2 regions of the Citricoccus sp. SGAir0253 genome follow, and region 2 is predicted to be linked to the other one. Evidence: riboswitches for the same ligand, from Rfam matches in the RefSeq annotation. Region 2 holds a riboswitch; the other holds the start of a gene.
What was found. Region 2 has a riboswitch for S-adenosylmethionine ahead of E7744_RS10735 (O-acetylhomoserine aminocarboxypropyltransferase/cysteine synthase family protein). Riboswitches for the same ligand answer to the same signal wherever they lie in the genome.
Positions count from the first base shown of each region.

Region 1: linked by a shared signal. The riboswitch ahead of E7744_RS13565 (LLM class flavin-dependent oxidoreductase) and the one ahead of E7744_RS10735 (O-acetylhomoserine aminocarboxypropyltransferase/cysteine synthase family protein) in region 2 are both predicted to bind S-adenosylmethionine.

Region 1 is NZ_CP039424.1:3,101,934-3,113,009, forward strand. It holds gene E7744_RS16275 (HAD-IC family P-type ATPase) at 1-2,931, shown strand, start outside; gene E7744_RS13555 (NADP-dependent malic enzyme) at 3,153-4,541, shown strand; gene E7744_RS16280 (YtxH domain-containing protein) at 4,770-5,255, shown strand; gene E7744_RS13565 (LLM class flavin-dependent oxidoreductase) at 5,391-6,839, opposite strand; SAM riboswitch class I at 6,850-6,949, opposite strand; gene E7744_RS13570 (anti-sigma factor) at 7,012-7,785, opposite strand; gene sigK (ECF RNA polymerase sigma factor SigK) at 7,785-8,390, opposite strand; gene E7744_RS13580 (hypothetical protein) at 8,508-9,875, opposite strand; gene E7744_RS13585 (acyl-CoA dehydrogenase family protein) at 10,040-11,076, opposite strand, start outside.
Region 2 is NZ_CP039424.1:2,431,299-2,442,374, forward strand. It holds gene E7744_RS10725 (alpha/beta hydrolase) at 1-106, opposite strand, end outside; gene E7744_RS10730 (homoserine O-acetyltransferase) at 125-1,246, opposite strand; gene E7744_RS10735 (O-acetylhomoserine aminocarboxypropyltransferase/cysteine synthase family protein) at 1,263-2,645, opposite strand; SAM riboswitch class IV at 2,720-2,834, opposite strand; gene E7744_RS10740 (VOC family protein) at 3,078-3,725, shown strand; gene E7744_RS10745 (type II CAAX prenyl endopeptidase Rce1 family protein) at 3,737-4,621, opposite strand; gene E7744_RS10750 (phosphotransferase) at 4,659-5,723, shown strand; gene E7744_RS10755 (phosphotransferase) at 5,699-6,670, opposite strand; gene gatB (Asp-tRNA(Asn)/Glu-tRNA(Gln) amidotransferase subunit GatB) at 6,774-8,288, opposite strand; gene gatA (Asp-tRNA(Asn)/Glu-tRNA(Gln) amidotransferase subunit GatA) at 8,288-9,838, opposite strand; gene gatC (Asp-tRNA(Asn)/Glu-tRNA(Gln) amidotransferase subunit GatC) at 9,889-10,185, opposite strand; gene E7744_RS10775 (acyltransferase) at 10,227-11,076, opposite strand, start outside.

The DNA of each region.
Region 1 (11,076 bases), 670 kb from region 2:
GCCAACGCCAACCCCACCGCGCTGGCCCTGCGCGAGCGCTACGCCGCGGTCCCCGGGGCCGAGCCCAGCGCCCGGGTGCCCTTCGCCTCCGCGCGGCGCTGGTCCGCCGTCGCCTTCGGCACGCCGGCCGGGCCCGACGCCGCCCCGGCCGGCCCAAGCGCCCCCGGTCCGGAGGCCGCGGGGACCGATGGCGCGGTCTCCGGAGCCGAGGACCCGGGCGCCCCGGGGGCGCTGCACGGGGCGTGGGTGCTCGGCGCTCCCGAGGCACTGCTCGACGGGTCCCGCCGCCCCGGGGAGCACCTCGAGCGGATCCGGTCGCTGTGCCACGAGACGACCGAGCAGGGCCTGCGCACCATGCTGCTGTGCCGCTCGGCCGAGCCGGCGGCCGCGGGCGCCTGGTTCGGCACCGACGGCGGGGCGGCCGGGGCCCTCGCGGCGGACGGACCCGCACCGGGCGACGGGGCCGGGCCGGCGTCGGGCCCGGCGGACGGGACAAACGCCGCGTGGGCCGGGGCGCCCGTCCGGACCGGGGAACTGCTGCCGCCCGCGCTGGAGCCCGTGGCGCTGCTGACCTTCCGCGAGAAGGTCCGCGACGACGCCCACGAGACCCTGGAGTACTTCCGGGCGCAGGGCGTGGAGCTGAAGATCATCTCGGGGGACAACCCCCGCACGGTCGCCGCGGTCGCGCGCGAGGTCGGGATGACGCTGCACGGCGACGGCTACGACGCCCGCCACCTGCCCGAGGACGACGCCGAGCGGCGCCGCGTCCTGGACACCTATTCCGTCTTCGGCCGGGTCACCCCGGACCAGAAGAAGGGCATGGTCAAGGACCTGCAGGACGCCGGGCACGTGGTGGCGATGACCGGCGACGGCATCAACGACGCGCTGGCGCTGAAGTCCGCGGACCTCGGCATCGCGATGGGCAACGGCGCCCCGGCCACGAAGGCCGTCTCCCGCATGGTGCTGCTGGACAGCCGGTTCTCGCGGCTGCCCTCCGTGCTGGCCGAGGGCCGGCAGGTGATCGCCAACATCGAGCAGCTGGCCCACCTGTACCTCACCAAGACCTCCTACGCCGTGCTGTTCGGCGTGGTGTTCTCCCTGCTGGCCTGGCAGTACCCGCTGCTGCCTCGGCAGGCCTCCACGGTCGACTTCCTGATGATCGGCCTGCCCACGTTCTTCCTGGCCCTGGCGCCGAACCAGCGGCGGTACGTGCCCGGGTTCCTCCGGCGGTCACTGCGCTTCGCGCTGCCCTCGGGCCTGGTCATCCTCACCGGGCTGCTGGCCGTGAACCTCGCGGCCCGCTGGTTCGCCGGGGACGTGTCCGTGCGGCAGGTCCAGACGGCCTCGGTCATCACGCTGACGCTCATGGGCCTGTGGGTGCTCAACCTCATCTCCCGCCCGCTGACGCGCTGGAAACTGACGCTGATCGCGTCCATGTACGCGCTGCTGGTCGTGGTGCTCGTGGTGCCCGCCTCCCAGCGGTTCCACCAGTTCGAGTACCCACCGCTGGACCTGGGGCTCACGGCGGGGGGGATCGGCGTGGTCGGCTGCGTCCTGCTCGAGCTGATCCACCTGCGGCACCGGTCCTGGGTCCGCCGCACGCAGGGCGCTGGACGTCCGGAGGTCCCGGCCGGCCCGGCGCGGGCGGGCGGGATGACCGGCCGTGGCCCCGCCCGCCAGTCCGTGGTCGAATGGCAGGGACCGCGCCCGGACCGAGCCCCGGAGGACCGATTGCCCGCAGCAGCACCCACCGCCCCCCGCACCGTCGACGTCCTCGTGATCGGCGGCGGCAACGCCGGGATCTCCCTCGCCGCCCGGCTGCACCGCCAGGGCCTGCGGGACGTGGCCGTCGTCGAGCCCAAGGACACGCACCACTACCGGCCGATGCTCTCCTACGTGGGGGCCGGGCTGAAGACGGTGCGGGACCTGTCCCGTCCCCAGGCCCGCGCCATGCCGGACGGGGTCACGTGGGTCCGGGACGCCGTGGCGGCCCTGGACACCGCCGCGCGGACGGCCGTGCTGGCCTCCGGCACCCGGATCGGCTACCGCGACGTGGTGGTCTGCCCGGGCTCCACCCCGGACTGGGACGCCGTCCCCGGCAGCGCCGAGGCCATGGCCAGCGGCTTCGCCTCGACCAACTACACGGTGGACCTGGCGCCGCGGACGTGGGAGCTCATCCGCGGGCTGCGCGCCGGCCGCGCCCTGTTCACGATCCCGGACGGACCCGCGCCCACTCCCCAGATCGGCCAGAAGATCCTCTACCTCGCGTGCGACTACTGGCAGCGCCGCGGCGTGCTGCGGGACATCGAGGTGACCCTGCTGACGCCCACCGCCACGGTCTTCGGCCAGCCGGACGTGGACCGGCGGCTGGAGCCCTGGGTGTCCCGGTACGGGATCCGCGTGGTCACCGGGGCGCGGGTGCGGTCCATCGACGCCGGCGCCCGCCGGCTGGCCGCGGAGGTGGAGGGCACGCCGCGCGAGTTCGGCTACGACCTGCTGCACCACGGCCCCGTGCACCGCGCCCCCTCCTGGATCGCCGCCGCGGGCCTGGGCACGGAGGACGGGTACGTGGACGTGGACCCGGAGACGCTGCGCCACCGCTCGGTGCCCTCGGTGTGGGCGTGCGGCGACGCCGCCGAGCTGCGGACCGGCCGGTCCGGCGGGGGCCTGCGCCACCAGACGAGGATCCTCGCCGACAACCTGCTCGCCGCCCGCGAGGGCAGGACCCTGGAGGGACGGTACGACGGCTACACGGTCACGCCCGTCACCGTGGCCCGCGGCAGGGCCCTGTTCCCGGAGTACGACCGGGACAACGCGCTGGACCCCAGCATCCCGGGGCTGCCGCTGCTGCGCCCCAGCCGCGCCCTGTGGTTCTTCGACCTCGAGGTCCTGCCCCGGGAGTACTGGTACAGCATCCTCAAGGGCCGCTGACCCGGCCCGTGGGCGGGTCAGCCAGCCCGTCCGTCCGGCCGGGAAACGGCGGGGGGACGGGCGGGGAACGGGCGCCGTCCACTCGGAAACGGCACTGTCACGGGGCTTCCGTGGCCCGTCATGGTACTGAGGGGTAGTGATCGCGCGCGGCTAAACTCGCCCTGTTCGGGACGGTCAGACACGGCGTCCAGTCAGTAACCCCACCAGAAGGAGCTCCTGCCATGGCAGCACCCAGCCCCGGTTATTCGATCACCCTGCAGGTCCAGGCCCCCGCGTCGTTCACCGCGACCTCCGACCTGGCCGCCGCCGTGGCAGCCACCGGTGCCGCCGTCACCGCCCTCGACGTCGTCGAGTCCCACCACTCCTCCATGGTCATCGCCGTCAGCTGCAACACCACCGACGCCGGCCACGCCGAGCGGGTCAAGGCCGCCCTGGACGCCCTGGAGGGCACCGAGGTCCAGGAGATGGCCGACCAGACCTTCCAGCTGCACGAGGGCGGCAAGATCGAGACCACGCTGCGCGTGCCGCTGCGCACCCGTGACGACCTGTCCCGCGCCTACACCCCGGGCGTGGCCCGCGTGTGCCAGGCGATCGCCCAGGACAAGTCCCAGGCCCGGCACCTGACCATCAAGAAGAACACCGTCGCCGTGGTCACCGACGGCACCGCCGTGCTGGGCCTGGGGGACATCGGCCCCGAGGCCGCCATGCCGGTCATGGAGGGCAAGGCCGCCCTGTTCAAGCAGTTCGCCGGCGTGGACGCCTGGCCGGTGGCCCTGGACACCACGGACACCGAGGAGATCATCCGCACCGTCAAGGCCATCGCCCCGGCCTACGGCGGGATCAACCTCGAGGACATCTCCGCCCCGCGCTGCTTCGAGATCGAGGCCCGCCTGCGCGAGGAGCTGGACATCCCGGTCTTCCACGACGACCAGCACGGCACCGCCATCGTGGTCCAGGCCGCCCTGACCAACGCCCTGAAGCTCACCGGCAAGAGGATCGAGGACGTGCGCATCGTCGTCTCCGGCGTGGGCGCGGCCGGCACCGCCATCATCCGCCTGCTGATGGCCTCCGGGGCCCGCCACATCGTGGCCGCCGGGCGCGCGGGCGTGATCGAGCGCGGCTCCCAGCACGCCGACTCCAACCGCCAGTGGCTGGCCGACAACACCAACGCCGACTCCTTCTCCGGCTCCGTCAAGGAGGCCATGGTCGGCGCCGACGTGTTCATCGGCGTCTCCGCCCCGAACCTGCTGGACGAGGCGGACATCGCCGCGATGAACGACGGGGCCATGGTCTTCGCCATGTCCAACCCGGACCCCGAGGTGGACCCGGCGGCGGCCTCCAAGCACGCCGCCGTGGTGGCCACCGGCCGCTCGGACTTCCCGAACCAGATCAACAACGTGCTGGCCTTCCCCGGCTTCTTCCGCGGCCTGCTGGACGCCGGTGCCTCGGACATCACCGACGAGATGCTCGTGGTGGCCGCCGAGGCCATCGCCTCCTGCATCTCCGACGAGGAGCTCAACCCCGGCTTCATCATCCCCTCGGTCTTCGACCCCGAGGTCTCCACCCGCGTCGCCGAGGCGGTGGCCGCCGTCGCCACGCCGCGCGCCTGACGCGACCCCGACGGACGCCGCACGCGCACCGTCACCAGGACCGCGGGGCCAGTGGCCCCGCCGCCACGGCCGGCGTCGGCCCCGGATCCCGGGGCCGACGCCGGCCGTCTCGCCCTGGGCGTGGCCATGGCGTTTCCTGTGCGTCAGCTGGGAACCGTTTGACCCTCGGGTCCACGCGCGAAAGACTCAGGTCATCACCCAACCGGCGGACCCCGCCATGAAGGAGAGATGATGATGCGACTGTTCACCTTGGGCGTCGGCGCGGCGATCGGGTACCTGCTGGGGAGCCGCGAAGGGCGTCAGAACCTCGACAAGTTCGCGAAGAACGCGCAGAAGCTGTGGAACGACCCGAAGACCCAGGAGCAGGTCCACAAGGCCACCTCCGCGGTGAAGGACAAGGCGCCGGGCGTGGCGGACAAGGCCACCCAGCTCGCGGACAAGGCCGCCGACTCGATCCGTGACCGGGCCCCCGGGGTGGCGGACAAGGCCAGCGCCGCCGCCCACTCCCTTGCGGACAAGGCCACGGCCACCACGCAGGACCTGGCGGACAAGGCCTCCTCGTCGGACGCCGCGGGCGGCAAGCACGCCGGCGGGACCTCCTACGACACCGAGTACCGCAACGACGCCGGCCCGGCCAAGACCGCCGGCGGCGACGCCCTCTCCGATCCCTCCTCCTCGCTCGAGTCCGAGGGCGGCGGCCCGGACCGCTACTGACCGGCCGGGGCGGTCGCCCGGCGGCGGCCGTCCCCGCACGACGACGGACCCCCGGTTCCCTGCGCAGGGAACCGGGGGTCCGTCGTCGGGCCTCACGGCCCTGGGGCCGGCCCCCGGGGCCGGCCTCGGGTGCGCTCAGCTGCCCACGCGGTTGCGCAGGGAGAAGGACGCGCCGTAGTGGTTCTCCGGCAGGTGGTCACCGCGGCCGAAGAGCTTGTGGCGCATGGTGCCCTCGGTGTACTCGGTCTTGTAGCGGCCCAGCTCCTGCAGCGCCGGGACCACGTACTCCACGATGTCCTCGAAGGTGCCCGGGGTGATGTGGTACGCGAGGTTGAACCCGTCCACGTCCGTCTCGTCCTGGATCCGGGCCAGCTCCTTGGCCACCGTCTCGCCGGAGCCGATGATGACCGGGCCGAACCCGCCCACGCCGCACCACTCGGCGATGCGCCGCACGGTCCAGGGGTTGCCGTCGTCCCCGGAGGCCTTCTTGAAGGTCTCGATGGTGGACTGGATGGCGTTGGACTCCACGTCGCCCAGCGGCTCGTCGAGGTCGAACTGGGACAGGTCGATGCCCATCCAGCCGCTCATCAGCACGAGGCCGCCCTCGACGTCGATGTACTGCAGCAGGTCCTGGTACTTCGCCTGCGCCTCCTCGTCGGTGGCGCCGGTGACGATGGTCTGCATGGACATGATGCGGATGTCGTACGGGTCGCGGCCGGCCTCCACGGCGGCCCGGCGGATCTTCGAGACGGTGCCGGCGATCAGCTCGTCCGTGGGCGAGTTGATGAACACGGCCTCGGCGTGCTTGCCGGCGAAGGCGCGGCCGCGCGTGGAGGCGCCGGCCTGGTAGATCACCGGGGTGCGCTGCCTGGACGGCTCGGTGAAGGCGATGCCCGGGGTCTTGAAGTACGTGCCCTCGTGCTCGATGCGGTGGACCTTGGCCGGGTCGATGAAGACGCCCGACTCCTTGTCGTAGACGACCGCGTCGTCCTCCCACGAGCCCTCGAGCAGCTTGTAGACCACGTCGAGGTACTCGTCGGCGTGGTTGTAGCGCTCGTCGTGCTCCATCTGGTCGTCGTGCCCGAAGTTGCGGGCGGCCGAGGGCAGGTAGCCGGTCACGACGTTCCATCCCACGCGGCCCTCGGTGAGGTGGTCCAGCGTGGCCAGGCGGCGCGCGAAGGCGTAGGGGTGCTCGTAGGCGGTGCCCGCGGTGACGCCGAAGGTGAGGTGCTTGGTGACGGCGGCCATCGGCGGCACGACGAGGATCGGGTCGTTGGTGGGCACCTGGGTGCCGGCCTTGAGGGTGGCCTCGTCCGAGTTGCCGTAGACGTCGTAGGGGCCCAGGACGTCGGCGATGAAGATGCCGTCGAACAGCCCCTTCTCCAGGGTCTGGGCCAGCCCGGTCCAATAGCCCAGCGTGTTGTAGTCGCGGGCGTGGTCGTCCGGGTGGCGCCACAGCCCCGGGGACTGGTGGGCCACGCAGTTCATGTCGAACGCGTTGAAGAGGATCTCCCGCTTGCCGGCGGGGGTGGTGGGCACCCCGGCGGGCAGGGCGGAGGTGTTCTCGGGGGACGATGAGGTCATGGCGATGCTCCTTCCATCGGTCCTGGCGGTAGCACCGCTCCGGTGCGCGGGGCGCACGGTGGTTGCTGCGGCGTCGTGGAGCCAGGTCTCTCGGCCGCTCTGGATGGTTACCCAGCAATTGGAGCACACCGGGAAAGCCGGTGGCGAATTCCGCGTCGCCCGGTGACGTCCCTCACCCGGCGGTGAGCACCACCACGGGATCGGTCGTGGGCGCGGTGGACCCACCGGCCGGTTCCACGGTGACGGCGAGCGCGGCCGTCTCCGGGACCCCGTCCAGCCGGACGAGGGCCCGGCCGTCCTCGAGCTCCAGCAGCCCGGCGGACTCCGGGTCTCCCTGCCCCCGGAGGGTCCACAGCTGGTACACGCGGCCCCCCTGCGGGGCGGGGAGGTCCCGGGCGGCCAGGACGGTCTCCCCGGAGGGCGCGCGGGCGACCTCGACCGTGCCGCCCCCGGCCACCGGGGCGGTACCCCGGCGGGCGCCGTCCTGCTCCAGGACCTGCTCGATGGCCACGGCCTGGTCCCGTTCGGTGAGGCCCGCCGGCTGCCAGGGGTGGGCGAGGAGCAGTGCCGCGGCGGCGGCCGCCGCCGCGGCCGTGGCCGCCACCGCGGCCCAGGCCCGACGGCGGCCGGGCCGGCGTCGTTCCCGGTGGTCCTGCAGGCTGGCGGGCGCCGCGGGACCCGGCCCGGCGGACGGGGCGCCGGAGTGGGCCCCGGCGTCCCCGGAGGACCGCGCCTCGGCGGCGATCGCGTCCAGCACGCGGTCCCGCAGCCCGGCCGGCGGCGCCACGGCCTCCCCGGCGCCCAGGCGGTCCGTCGCCCGCAGCAGGGCGTCCGCCTCGGCGCGCAACACGGGGTCCGTGCGCAGCCGCTCCTCGATCCGGGCGCGCTCGTCCTCGTCCACGGCGTCCAGCGCCCAGGCGGCGAGCAGGTCGCGGTCGTCGGACATCACTCCACCCCCAGGCAGTCCAGTAGTCGTCGCAGTCCGGTGCGCATCCGTGACTTCACGGTGGCCAGCTTCGCCCCGAGCCGGTCGGCGACCTCACGGTACGTCAGCCCGCCGTAGTAGGCGGCCGTGACGGCCTCCTGCTCCAGTGCCGTGAGGGTGCCCAGGCAGTCGACCACCCGGCGCCGGTCCTCGGCGTCGGCCACGGCCTCGGCGACGTCGTCGTGCTCCCGGCCGAACGAGGCCGCGCCCGCCCGGAGCTCCCGGTCGCGCCGGGACTGCGTGGACCGCACCAGGTCGACGGCCCGCCGGTGGGTGATCGAACAGACCCAGCCGGTCACCGATCCCCGCTCGGGACGGAATCCCGCGGCGCCGCGCCAGGCGTCCAGGAGGGCCTCCTGCGTGACGTCGGCCGCCAGGTCGGGATCGCGCACCACGCGCAGGGCCAGGCCGTAGGCCCGTGGGGCCACCGCGTCGTAGAGGGCGGCGAAGGCCTGCTGGTCGCCCTCGGCGCTGCGCCGCACCAGGTCCGCCAGGACCTCCTCGCCCGCGCCGACCCGGGGGCTCGGGCCGGGCGGCGTGGTCCCGGGGCCGGCGTCGCGCGTCATCCGGTCAGCGTATCCCCGGCGCCCGCTCCGGGCGAGGCGACGCCCGGAGCCCGGCGACGGCGGGCGGGGCGGAGCCCCGGACGCTCGCCGGGGAGTGTCCGGGGCACCGTGCACCCGTCACTTGACGAGGGCCTCCGCCATCGAGTCGATGGCGCCGGCCAGCGTCTCCACGTGCATGCCCAGCCCCGCGGCGACCTCCTCGGCCGGCAGTTCGCCGCCGCTGATCCCCTCGAGGAACTCGCCGGCCTGCGGGCGGTAGCCGTCCAGGTCCGCCAGGGCCTGCTCGGCGGCCTCGGTGTCCCCCGCGGCCCTCGCCCCGGCGTAGTCGACGAAGAACCCGATGTGCTCGCGCCACAGCTCCAGGAACGCCGCGCCCTGGTCCTCGCCCGCCAACGAGCCGATCGCCTCGGCCAGGGCCTGGGAGTTCTCGTCAAGGGTCCCGGCCGCGGCCGTGAAGGCCTCGGAATCGGTGCCGCCCTCGGCGGTGTAGGCGGTGAAGACGGCGATCCCGGCGAGGTACACGTGCTCCTGCAGGTCGTAGGTGAGCTGGGCGCGCAGGGCGGCCGCGTCGTCCATCGGATCGCCCTCCATCCCGGTGGCCGCGACCACGCCGCCGGTGATCGTGCCGGCGGCCTCGCCCACGTGGTGGGCCGCGGCCCGCAGGTCGCCGTAGGCCGCGGGATCGCCGGCGGCGAGGCCGTCGATCGCGGCGGTGAGGGTGTCCACGTGGCCGTGCAGGGACTCGGTCACGGCATCGGCCGGCAGCTCGCCGCCCGTGAGCTCCTCGAAGAAGGCCCCGGCCTCCCGCGTGTACCCCTCCAGGTCGGCGACGGCCTGCTCCTGGCCGGCCGCATCACCGGACTTCTCGGCCGCCGCGTAGTCGACGAAGTAGCCGATGTGCTCGCGCCACAGCGCGAGGAACGCCTCGGCGGTCTCGGCGTCCGAGGCCGCCTCGATGGTCGCGGCGAGCTCCTGGGAATTCTCGTCCAGGGCGGCGGAGGCCAGTTCGGTCTCCGGGCTCTCGAGGTCGGTGGCATAGGCCGTGGCCACGGTGATGCCGGCCAGGTAGACGTGCTCCTGCAGCTGGGCCGTGAGGGTGGCGCGCAGGGTGGCCGCCTCGGAGGCCGGGTCCCCGTCCACGTCGGCCGCGGCGACGAGGCCGGCGGCCAGCGTCTCGGCGGTCTCGGGCATGTGCGCCGCGGCGGTCCGCGCGTCGGCGAACGGATCGCCGGTGGAGGCCGGCATCGGCATGGCCGCGGATGAGGCCTCCGGCATGTCCTCGGACATGCCCGCGGACGCCGAGGGCGAGGCGGACATCGCCCCGGACATCGACTCCGACATCGAGGGCGAGGCCGACGCCGCCGGGCTGGAGGACTGGCCGGACTCCCCGCCGGCTCCGCCACCGGCGCCACAGGCCGCGAGGGACAGGGCGAGGGCGACGGCGCCGAGGACGGTGGTGGTCTTCCGGGCGGTGTTCGTGGTCATGACTGCTCCTTGGTCGATCCAGCGGTGACGTCTGGTGTTCGGAGCAGGTGCCCGGCCGGATGGGTCGGGGCGGGGGAAATCTTCGCCGGCTGGGGCCGCGGTGCCGGCACCGGCCGGCAGCGGGTCCTGGTGGTCAGGGGGTCCTGGTGGTCAGGCGGTCGCGGTCAGACGGTCCCGGTGGTCAGGTACGGCACGGGCCGGGTGCCGTTCACCTCCCAGTCCCCCACCATCCGGGCCATGAACACGGCCGGATCGTGGCTGGCGAGAGTGCGGGCGTTGCGCCAGTGGCGGTCCAGCTGCAGGTCGGTACTGGTGGCCGAGGCCCCCAGGGTGTCGAAGATCCGCGTGCAGGTGTCCAGCACGAGCCTCGGCACCATCACGTGGGCGCGATGGACCGTCAGGGCCGCACGCCGCATGGCCTCGGCCGCGGTCTCGGCGGCGGGCTCGGCGCCAGGCTCGGGGTGCGTCCCCGTCTCCGGCTCCGTGGCGGACTCGGCGGTCGCCGCGGCGGCGGGCTGGGCGGCGACGGCCAGGGCCTCGTCGAGGTCACGTCCGGCGGCGCGCACCAGTTCCTCGGCGGTGGCCTGCTGCGCGGACAGCTCGCCCACGATCCCCAGCAGCTGGTCGTCCTCGCGCGGGGTGAGCCCGCCCGCGGTGTTGGGCGAGCGGCGGCGCGCGCGGGTGAGGCCGATCCCGTCCCGCAGGGCGGCCCGGCCGACCCCGGCCAGCAGGGCCATCAGCGTGGCCTCGTGGTGCAGCGGCACGTGCCCGTCCGCGGGGGGCAGCACCAGCAGGTCCTCGACGCCGGCCCCGTCGAACTCGACCGTGCCGGTGCCGGTGAGCCGCTGGCCGAAGCCGTCCCAGTCGTCCTTGACGGCCGCGCGCGGCTGGCGCACCCGCACGACGGCGAGCGCCAGGTCCGTCCGGTCGGGCAGCCGGGGATCGTCCGGCCGGCCGGCCTCCGGCCGGGCGGTGCGAGGCTGCCCCCGACGCCGGCCCGGGCGCGGGACGCCCTCCTCCAGCCGGGCGGTGGCCAGGGTCCACGTGGCGAAGATGCTGCCGGTCGTGTAGTACTTGCGGCCGCGGATGCGCAGCGAGCCCCCGTCGTCCTTCCACACGGTGGTGGCGAGTTCGCCCAGGGCTGGGCCCGGGGACTCGGAGAGGGCACTGCCGGCCAGCTCGCCGGCCATCACCCGCGCCA
Region 2 (11,076 bases):
AGCCGTGGATGAGCACCAGCAGGTGCGTGCCGGCGCGCTCGTCCTCGGGGCGGGACCAGCGGACGACGGGGTCGGTGGCGGGGAACGGGGCGGTGGTGTCGGTCATGGGCACAAGGCTAGGGGCTCAGAGGCCCAGCACGCGCTTCATCTCGCCGGCCACCTGGTCCAGGTCCGTCAGGAACCCGTCGTGGCCGATCGGCGAGTCGATCATGAACACCGGCACGTCCCCGGGCAGCTGGCGCGCCAGCTCCTGGGACTGGCCCGGGAAGTAGAGCCGGTCCGAGTCCACGGCGGCGATGAACGCCGTGGCGGGGATCCCGGCCAGCACCTCCGCCTCGGTCCCCCGGCCGCGGGAGACGTCGTGGCTCATGAGGGCCTCGGTCAGCACCAGGTAGCTGTTGGCGTCGAAGCGGCCCGTGAGCTTGGTGGCCTGGTGGTCCAGGTAGGACTCCACCTGGTACCGCCCCGCGCGGCGCACCGGGTGGCCGAAGGGGTCCTCGTCCGGCTGCGGGCTGCGCCCGAAGCGGGCCGCCATGTCCGGCTCGGAGCGGTAGGTGATGTGCGCGATCCGCCGGGCGATGCCGAGCCCCGCGTCCGGGCGGGAGCGACCGTAGTAGTCCCCGCCGTGGTAGTCCGGGTCCAGCGTGATCGCCTGCACCTGGGCCTGGGCGAAGGCGATCTGCTCGGCCGTGGAGTGCGCCCCGCACGCGATGACGGCCATGCCGCGCACGCGCTCCGGGTAGGTGGCCGCCCACTCGAGGGCGCGCGCGCCGCCCATCGAGCCGCCGATGACCGCCTGCCAGGCGTCGATGCCCAGCGCGTCGGCCAGCCGCGCCTCCGCCCGCACGGAGTCGCGGATCGTGGTGAACGGGAAGCGCGAGCCCCACGGGGTGCCCTCGGGGTCCAGCGACGACGGCCCCGTGGTCCCGTAGCAGCCGCCCAGCATGTTGGGGGCCACCACGAACCAGCGGTCCGTGTCGATCGGCGCGCCCGGACCGACGACGCCCTCCCACCAGCCCTCCTCCGGTTCCCCGGTGGAGCGCGCCACGTGGGTGGAGCCGGTCAGGGCGTGCAGCACCAGCACCGCGTTGGACCGGTCGGCGTTGAGGGTGCCCCAGGTCTCGTACGCGATCTCGACGGCGGGCAGGTGCCCGCCGGCCTCGAAGTCGAGGGCGCCGACGGGCAGGGACTGCAGGCCGCCCTCGGGGAGGACGGTGCTGGCCTGGTGGGGGCTGGTCATGGTCATGGGGTCCCTCCGCGCCTCACGCGCTCACGTTGGCGGCGGCGAACCCCTCCTCGAGGTCCGCCAGGATGTCCTCGATGCTCTCCACGCCCACGGACAGCCGCACGAGCCCGGGCGTGACGCCCGCGGCGCGCTGCTCGGCCTCCGTGAGCTGGGAGTGCGTGGTGGAGGCCGGGTGGATGACGAGCGAGCGGACGTCGCCGATGTTCGCCACCTGGTGGTGCAGCCGCAGGGCGTCGACGAAGCGCGCCCCGGCCTCGCGGCCGCCGTCGATCTCGAAGGAGACGAAGCCGCCGGCGCCCCGGGGCAGGTAACGCTGCGCGCGCTCGTGCCACGGGCTGGAGGCCAGCCCGGGGTGGATCACGGAGAGGACCTGCGCGTGGCCCTCGAGGTACTCCGCGACCCGCTGGGCGTTGGCCACGTGCCGCTCCATCCGCAGGGACAGCGTCTCCAGCCCGAGGTTGATGAGGAAGGCGTTGAACGGGCTGATGGAGCTGCCGTAGTCGCGCAGCAGCTGCACGCGCGCCTTGAGGATGTACGCGAGGTTGGCCCCGAGGATGCCGTCCACGCCCAGGTCGCGGGCGAAGACCAGGCCGTCATAGCTCTCGTCCGGGGTGTTGAAGCCCGGGAAGCGCTCCGGCTGGGAGGCGTAGTCGAAGGAGCCGGCGTCCACGATGACCCCGCCCATGGCCACGGCGTGCCCGCCGAGGTACTTGGTGGCCGAGTGCACCACCACGTCCGCGCCGTGCTCGATCGGCCGCAGCAGGTAGGGGGTGGCCAGGGTGTTGTCCACGATGAGCGGGACCCCGGCCTCGTGGGCGATGTCCGCGACCGTGCGGATGTCCAGCACGTCCCCGCGGGGGTTGCCGAGGGACTCCCCGAAGAACGCCCGGGTGGTGTCCCGGACCGCGCCGCGCCACTCCTCGGGGTCGTCCGGGTCCTGCACGAAGGTGGTGGTGATGCCGACCTTGGCCAGGGTGTGCTTGAAGAGGTTCTGGGTGCCGCCGTAGAGGGAGGCCGAGACCACCACGTGGTCCCCGGCGCCGGCAAGGTTGAGGATCGAGAACGTGGTGGCGGCCTGGCCGGAGGCCAGCAGCAGGGCACCGGCCCCGCCCTCGAGCGCGGCGATCTTGCCCTCGACCGCCTCCTGCGTGGGGTTGCCGATCCGGGTGTAGATCGGCCCGAGGTCCTTGAGCGCGAACCGGTCCGCGGCGACCTCGTGGGAGGGGAAGTCGAAGGAGTTCGACTGGATGATCGGCAGCGCCGTGGCCCCGTAGGGGTTCTGGTCCGGGATGCCCGCGTGGACCTGGCGGGTCTCGAAGCCCCAGTCCGCGACGTCGGCGGCCTGGTCCTCCGCGGCGCTGGCGGGAAGGCTGGCCTCGGTGTTCGGGGTGTCGGTCATCGCAACGGCTCCTGTCTGGTCCAGGGCCACCCGGTGGCGCCCGCCCTCCCCGGTCCGGGGCGGCGTGGCGCGGTGGCCCGCGCTTGCCGGCGCCGGTCGGCGCCCGCCTGGTCCTCACCCGGGGCACCCCACCGCGAGCTGGAGGGTTGCCGGCCAGCAAGCCGGGGCTCGATGCTGGCACTCATGACCTGGCCCCAGTCTGCCAGATCCGCCCGGGCGATTCACCCCGCGGTGACGTCGCGTGACCCCGGCGGGGCGGTCAGGCGGGCGGCGGAGGGGCCCTCCGGCGGGCCTCGGGGGAACCGTGCGGCGGGCGGCGGAGGGGCCGCCGCCCGGGCCGGACGGGGGCGCTCGCCGCGTGTGACGTCGGCAACATGTCGAGTGAGGTTAACCTAAGCGATCCGCGCCGCCCGGAGGTGCGACGATGGACACATGATGCGCTTGGATCACGTCTCGTACGCCGTTGGCCCGGAGGGTCTCACCGACACCGTGGCCCGGATCGCCGATGCCCTGGGCATCGAACGCGTCAAGGGTGGTGTGCATCCCCGCTTCGGCACCCGCAACGCGATCTTCCCGCTGCGCAACCGCCAGTACCTCGAGGTCGTCGAGGCCCTGGACCACCCCTCCTCCGAGAAGGCGCCCTTCGGCCAGGCCGTGCGCGCCCGCTCCGAGATGGGCGGCGGCTGGATGGGCTGGTGCGTGGCCGTGGACGACCTCTCCCCCTTCGAGGAGCGGCTCGAGCGCCACTCCGTGCCCGGCAACCGCAAGTTCCCGGACGGCCGCGAGCTGACCTGGCGCCAGATCGGCATCAAGGGCCTCATCGCGGACCCGCAGGTGCCCTACCTGCTGCGCTGGGACGACGGCACCGAGGACCTGCACCCCTCGCAGGCCGCCGAGCCGCAGGCCTCCCTCTCGGCCATCACCATCGCCGGCTCGCGCGAGCGCGTGCGCGACTGGCTCGGCCTCGACGACCCGCAGCAGAAGGTCAAGGACCTCAACGTGGAGTTCCAGGCGCCGTCCGGCACCCCGGGCATCCTCTCCGTGACCTTCGAGACCCCCAAGGGCACCGTCACCCTCTGACCGCCCCGGGCTCAGGTGCCGAACCAGCCGAGCTGCGCCAGCAGCGGGTAGGCGACGAAGCCGGTGACGTCCAGCAGCAGGTGGGCCACCACGAGCGGCGCCACCCGGCGGTGGCGCAGGTAGACCGCGCCGAACACGAGCCCCATCACCAGGTTGCCGATCCCGGGACCGATGCCCTGGTACAGGTGGTAGGCCGCGCGCAGCACGGCGCAGGCCACCACGACCGCCACGGGGTTCAGCGGCGGGAACGCCCCGCCGGCCCACCGGCGCAGCCCGCCCTCGGCGACCGGCAGCGCGGGATCCGCCCCGGCCCGCAGCTGCTGCAGGTAGCCGAGCCGGTCGAACAGCCAGGCCACCACGATGACCTCCTCCAGCACGGCGTGCCGCAGGGCCGAGAGCACCAGCACCGGCGTGGTCCACCAGTACTCGTTCATCGCGCTGCCGACCACCGCCGTCGTCAGCCCGGCCGCCCGGCCGCCGGCGTAGACGGCGAGGGTCCCCAGGCCGATCACCAGGAACAGCGCCGCGCCCCAGCCGAGGTCCGCCCCGGGGCGGCGCAGGTCCAGGCCGAGGGTCCGGAACGGGTTGCGCCCGCGGATCCACAGCAGGTGGAACACGAGCAGCACGGGCACCAGCGCGAAGCCGATGTCCAGCAGCTGGTACGCGAGGTCGAAGTACTGGCGGTCGGCCAGCGGCGGGTTCAGCGTGGTGGTCTGCCCGGCCAGCGGTCCGCGGCTCATCTTCTCCAGCAGGTCCACCACGGCATAGACCGCCGACCGGCCCAGGGACAGCCCCAGGACGATCGCGATCTCCCAGCGGACCGTGCGCGCCGAGGGGGCGGCGGCCGGCGCGGGCGTCGCGGGAGCGGCCGGGCGGGGAGCTGCGGGGGTGGTCACCGCTCCAGTGTAGGAAGCACCCCGCTACCGTGGGGCCATGGCCTCCCCACCGTCCGACGCCGACCTCGCGCTCGCCCGCGCCGCCGCCGCCCGGCCCCTGGCCGGGACCGGCCCGGACGCCGCCCGCCGGCTGGCCGCGGCGGACTGGTCCGCCGGGGTCGTGGAGGAGGGCGGGGCGTCCCACCGGGTCCTCGTGCTGCCCGGCACCGGCGCGGTCCGGATGACGCGCGACGCGCGGGCCGCGGCCCGGCTGCCGGCGAACGTCGCGCTCGTGGCGGCACTGGCGGACACCGCGCGGCTGCCGGTGGACCTGCCGGTGCCCCTCACCGAGGTGGTCACCGCCGCGGACGGGACGGCCGCCGTCGTCCAGGGGTACCTGCCCGGCCGGCCCCACCCGCCGCACACCGGCGACCCCGCGGTGCTGCGCGCGCTGTGCGCGGCGCTCGCGGCGGTGGACACCGCTCCGCTGCTGCCCCACCTGGCCCCGCCCTTCGCGTACCGGGGCCCGTGGCCGGCGGCGCGGGTCGAGCGCCTCCGCCGGCTGCCGGACCGGCTGCGCCGGGCCCACGGCGCGGCGCTGTGGGACGGGCCGTGGGCGGCGGAGCACCCCGCGGTGTCCGCCGCCCGGTTCCCGGACGCGGCGGAGGAGCTGCTGGACACCCTCCGGTCCTGGACCGAGGACCCGGTGGTGCCGCCGGCGCTCGTGCACGGCGACCTCGCCGGGCACAACATGCGCTGGATGCGCGGGGGAACCGCCGGCCCCGCGGCGTCCCCCCGGGCCCCGTGGCGGCTCACCGGGATCCTCGACTGGGACCTGGCCAGCCGGTGGGACCCCGCGCTCAACGCCGCGCACCTGTCCCTGTGGCACGGCGAGGACCGGCTCGGGGAGATCGCCCGGGACCCCTTCGAGGCGCACCGGGCCCGGGCCTGGCTCGGCTGGACGGCGCTGGAGGCGCTCGACGACGCCGCCGGCCGCGAGGATCCCTCCAGCAGCCTCCGCCCGCCGGACTGGCCGAGGCTGCTGCGCAGGGTGCTGCCTCGTCTCGGCCGGGCCGTGGCGGCGCTGCGCGGCGCCGGTCAGGGGCGCAGCGTGGCCAGGTAGTCCCGGCCGACCGCGTGCAGGGCGTCCTCGGGCGGCTGGACCGCGAGGATGGTGGCGACGACGATGGCCCAGCCCCGCGCGCGACGCCAGAGGGCCTCGTCGGCGGGCCGGCTGGCGTCGTACCGGGCGCGGAACGCCGCGGCGCCGGCGGGCGTGAAGTGGGTCAGCGCGATGCCCAGGTCCGAGGCCGGGTCCCCGGCGCACAGGTCGCCGAAGTCCACGAGGACCGGGCGCGGCGGCCCGGCCGGGGCGCCGGGGCCGGCCGCAGCGGCGGTCGCCGGGTCCCCCGCCGCGGCGTCCGTCAGCACGGTGTTGTCCGGGTGCGGGTCGCCGTGCAGCCAGGCCGGCGGGCCGGCGTGCACCGGCGCGGCGAGGGCGTCGTGCCACGCGACCCCGGCGGCGCGGACCACGACCGGGTCCAGGTCCGGCACCAGGTCCGCCCAGCGCGCGGCGTAGCGCTCCCGCGCCGAGGCCAGCGGCATCCCCCGGAACGGGTTCGCCGGGGCGCCGGGCGGCGCCGGCACGTGGAGGCGCCGCAGCCCCGCGGCGAGGGCGCCGGCGTAGGCGTCCCGCTCCGCGGCCGGCCGGTGCACCGCCGGGGTCCCCGCCACCCACGGCACCACGGCCCACCGGTAGGGGTACCCGGCCGCGGGCACGCCGGTCCGGACGGGAGCCGGCAGGCCGAGCCCGGTCCGGGCGCCGAGGACGGGCAGCCAGGCGACCTCCCGGTCGAGCAGCGCCTCGGCGGCCTCGTGGCGGGGCAGGCGGACGGCGAGGCGGTCCCCCAGCCGGACCATGGTGTTGTCCCAGCCGCGGACCACGCCGGCGGCCGGATCTGCGTCCCCGGCGACCGGCAGCCACGCCAGGTCCGGGTGCTGGTCGGCCAGCAGGGCGCGGACGAGCGCGGCGGTGACGTCAGGCTCGCCGGACCGATGCTCCCGGGGCACGTCGTCCTCTCCTGGAGGCAACTGGAGGTCGAATCCGCCCCGGATCCAGCCCGTTCCCGGGCCCGGACGGGGCGGATTCGACCTCCAGTTGCAGGGGGTGGGGTTACTCGGAGACGCCCAGCTGCTCCAGGACGATCTCGCGCACGCGGCCGGCGTCGGCCTGGCCGCGGGTGGCCTTCATGACCGGGCCGATGAGCGCGCCGACGGCCTGCAGCTTGCCGCCCCGGATCTTGTCCACCACGCCCGGGTTCTGGGCGATGGCCTCCTGCACGGCGGCGGTGAGGGCGCCGTCGTCGGAGACCACGGCCAGCGAGCGGGCCTCGACGATCCCGCGCGGGGAGCCCTCGCCCGCGGCCACGAAGCCGAGGACCTGCTTGGCGATCTTGTCGTTGATGGTCTTCTCGGCGATGAGCGCCTCGACCTCCACGACGTCGGCCGGGCCGATCCCCAGCTCGGCGACCTCCCGCTCGGCCACGTTGGCCAGGCGCGCGATCTCGCCCATCCACCACTTGCGGGCCGCCGGGGCGGAGGCCCCCGCCTCGATGGTGGCGGCGATCTCGTCCATCACCCCGGCGTTGACGACGTCCCGGAACTCCTCGTCCGAGTAGCCCCACTCCGCCTTGAGCCGGCGGCGGCGCTCGGCCGGGGGCTCGGGCAGCTGCGCGCGCAGCTCCTCGATCCACTCCGGGGTGGTCACGATCGGCACGAGGTCCGGCTCCGGGAAGTACCGGTAGTCGTCCGCGTCCGACTTCGGCCGGCCCGCGGTGGTGGTGCGGGTGTCCTCGTGCCAGTGGCGGGTCTCCTGCGTGATGGTCCCGCCGGCGCGCAGGATCGCGGCCTGGCGCTGGATCTCGTAGGTCACGGCGTGGGCCACGGCGCGCGTGGAGTTCACGTTCTTCGTCTCGGTGCGGATGCCGAAGACGTGGTGGCCCTTCTCCATGAGCGAGACGTTGGCGTCGCAGCGGACGTTGCCGCGCTCCATCCGCGCGTCCGAGATGTCCAGTGCCTTGACGATGTCCCGGATCGCGGTGACGTAGGCCCGCGCCAGCTCGGGGGCGCGCTCGCCGGCACCCTTGATCGGCTTGGTGACGATCTCGATGAGCGGCACGCCGGCCCGGTTGTAGTCCACGAGGGAGTGGGCGGCGTCCTGGATGCGCCCGGAGGCCCCGCCGACGTGGGTCAGCTTGCCGGCGTCCTCCTCCATGTGGGCGCGCTCGATCTCCACGCGGAAGACCGTGCCGTCCTCGAGCTCCACGTCCAGCCAGCCGTCGTGGGCGATCGGGTCGTCGTACTGGGAGGTCTGGAAGTTCTTCGGGGTGTCCGGGTAGAAGTAGTTCTTCCGGGCGAAGCCGCAGACCGGCGCGATCTGGCAGTTCAGGGCCAGGCCCAGCTTGATCGCGTACTCCACGGCCTTGCCGTTGACCACCGGCAGCACGCCGGGCAGGCCCAGGTCCACCTCGGTGACGTTGGTGTTCGGCACGTCGCCGAAGGCGTTGGGCGCCGAGGAGAACATCTTGGTCCTCGTGTTCAGCTCCACGTGGACCTCGAAGCCCAGGACGGGCTCGAACTCCGCCAGGGCCTCCTCGAACGTGAGCACCTCGTCGGTGACGGCGGCCATCAGTCCTCTCCTCCTGCAGTGGTGGTGCGTGACGTGCCGACGCCGGCCGGCTGGGCCGGGCGGGCCTCGTCCAGTTCGGGGGCCTGGGCCCACAGCGGGCCGTCCCAGGCCTGCTCGAGGCGGGACTCCAGGGCGGCGGCGGCGCGGTACATCACCGCGTCCGCGCGGGCGGGGGCGAGGAACTGCACGCCCACCGGCAGGCCGTCGGCCAGGCCGCCGGGCACCGAGATGCCGGGCACGCCCGCCAGGTTGGCCGGGATGGTGGCCACGTCGTTGAGGTACATGGCCAGCGGGTCGTCCAGCTTCTCGCCGAAGCCGAACGCGGTGGTCGGCGACGTCGGGGAGACCAGCACGTCCACCTGGGCGAACGCGGCCTCGAAGTCGCGCTGGACCAGCGTGCGGATCTTCTGCGCCGAGCCGTAGTAGGCGTCGTAGTAGCCGGCGGACAGGGCGTAGGTGCCCAGGATGATGCGCCGCTTGACCTCCTCGCCGAAGCCGGCGGCGCGGGTGGCGCCCATGACCTGCTCGATCGTCCCGCCGCCGTCCGGCACCACGCGGTTGCCGTAGCGCACGCCGTCGAACTTGGCCAGGTTGGAGGAGGCCTCCGAGGGCATGATGAGGTAGTAGGCGCCCAGCGCGTAGCGGAAGTGCGGGCAGGAGACCTCGACCACCTCGGCGCCGGCCTCCTTGAGCACGGCGACGGCCTCGCGGAAGCGCGCCAGCACGCCCTCCTGGTAGCCCTCGCCCTTGAGCTCGGTGACGATGCCGATCCGCAGGCCGGCCACGTCGTCCCGGCGGGCGGCCTCCAGCAACCCCTCGATCGGCTCGGGCAGGGAGGTGGAGTCCTTGGGGTCGTGGCCGCCCAGCAGTTCCTGCAGGGCGGCGGCGTCCTGGACGGTGCGGGCCACGGGGCCCACCTGGTCCAGGGAGGAGGCCATGGCGATCACGCCGTAGCGCGAGACGCCGCCGTAGGTGGGCTTGGCGCCCACGGTGCCGGTGACGGCGCCGGGCTGGCGGATGGAGCCGCCCGTGTCCGAGCCCAGGGCCAGCGGGGCCATGAACGCGGCCACGGCCGCGGCCGAGCCGCCGCCCGAGCCGCCCGGGATCCGCTCCGGGTCCCACGGGTTGCGCGTGTTGCCGAAGGCGGAGTGCTCCGTGGAGCCGCCCATGGCGAACTCGTCCATGTTGGTCTTGCCCAGGATCGGCAGCCGCGCCTCGCGCAGCCGGGTCACCACGGTGGCGTCGTACGGGCTCATCCAGCCCTCGAGCATCCGCGAGGCGGCGGTGGTGGGCTGGCCGACCGTGACGATGTTGTCCTTCACGGCCACGGGCACGCCGGCCAGCGGGTGCAGGGCCTCGGCCTCGGCGCCCCCGGCGGCGCGGATCGCGTCCACCTCGGCCGCCACGGCGAGGGCCTCGTCCGTGTTGACGTGCAGGAAGGCGTGGATGCCGGTGCCCGAGCCGTCACCGTCCACGGCGGCGATCCGGTCCAGGTGGGCGCGCGTCAGCTCCACGGAGGTGATCTCCCCCGCGCGCAGGCGCTCGGCCATCTGCAGGGCGGTCAGGCGGACCAGTTCGGTCCCGGTGGCCTGGCTCACGGTCACTCCCCCTCCAGGATCGCGGGCACCCGGAACTGGCCGTCCTCGGCGTCGGGGGCCATGGCCAGGGCCTGCTCCTGCGTGAGCATCCCCGCCGGCTCGTCCTCGCGGAACACGTTCTGCAGCGGGATGGGGTGCGACGTGGGCGGCACGTCGTCCCCGGCGACCTCGCTGACGGAGGCGACGGCATCCATGATGACGGCGAGCTCACCGGACATCTTGTCCAGTTCCTGCTCGTCCATCCGGATGTGGGCCAGTCGCGCCAGGTGGGCGACGTCCTCACGGGTGATGGCGGACATGGGTCTCCTGTGCTCTTGCGCGGGTGGTTCTCCCCCTGAGTTTAGTGGCTGCGACTGCCGACGGACTCCGGCATCCGGGACCCCGGCCCCGACCGGGCGTGCTCCTGCGTCGCGGCGGCGCGGACGGGCGGCGCGGAATCCACTGGACGCGCCCGGCGCGAGGCCGGCAAGGAGAACAGCCAACGGGTCCAGTCGCCCCCCAGCACCAGGACCAGGGGGAACAGGACGCCGCCCGCCAACGCGGCGAGGTTCACTCCGACCCCGTCCATGCCGGACTGGGTGGCCCAGCGGACGGCCAGCGACAGGGCCGGGAAGTGGGCGCAGTACCAGATCACGCTGTTCCGTCCGATCCATTCGAGGAACCGCATCCTCGGCAGACGGGGTCCGACCCACGTGATGACCACGAACCAGGGAAGCGGCGCCAGGACCCCGGTCACGCCGAATTGCGTCATCGGGCTGTCCCCGGTGGCGACCATGCCCAGGAGCCCGACGGCCGTGCCCGCGATCGGCACCCACGGTCCGGCGGCCTGGACCGTCCGGCGCATCGTCATGAGGACTGCGCCGAGGAAGTAGTACGTGCCGTAGAACAGGTAGTCGCGCAGGACCGGCTCACTCGGCTCGAGCAGGACGAGCAGGACGGGCAGGGCCAGGGCGGGAACCCACGCCGGGACCCACTTCGTGAACCAGCCCAGGGCCACGCAGAACAACAGCGTGCCCAGGAACCAGAGGTGGCCGAATCCGCCGATCCATTCCCAGGGATCGGAGAACTGCGAGCGCCTGCCGACGAGCAGGACCGTGATGATCCCCCAGAGGAGGAACGGCCAGAGCAGGTGACGCACCTTGCCGGAGACGTAGACGCCCAGGGGCTTGCGCACCGCCCGTGCCAGCAGC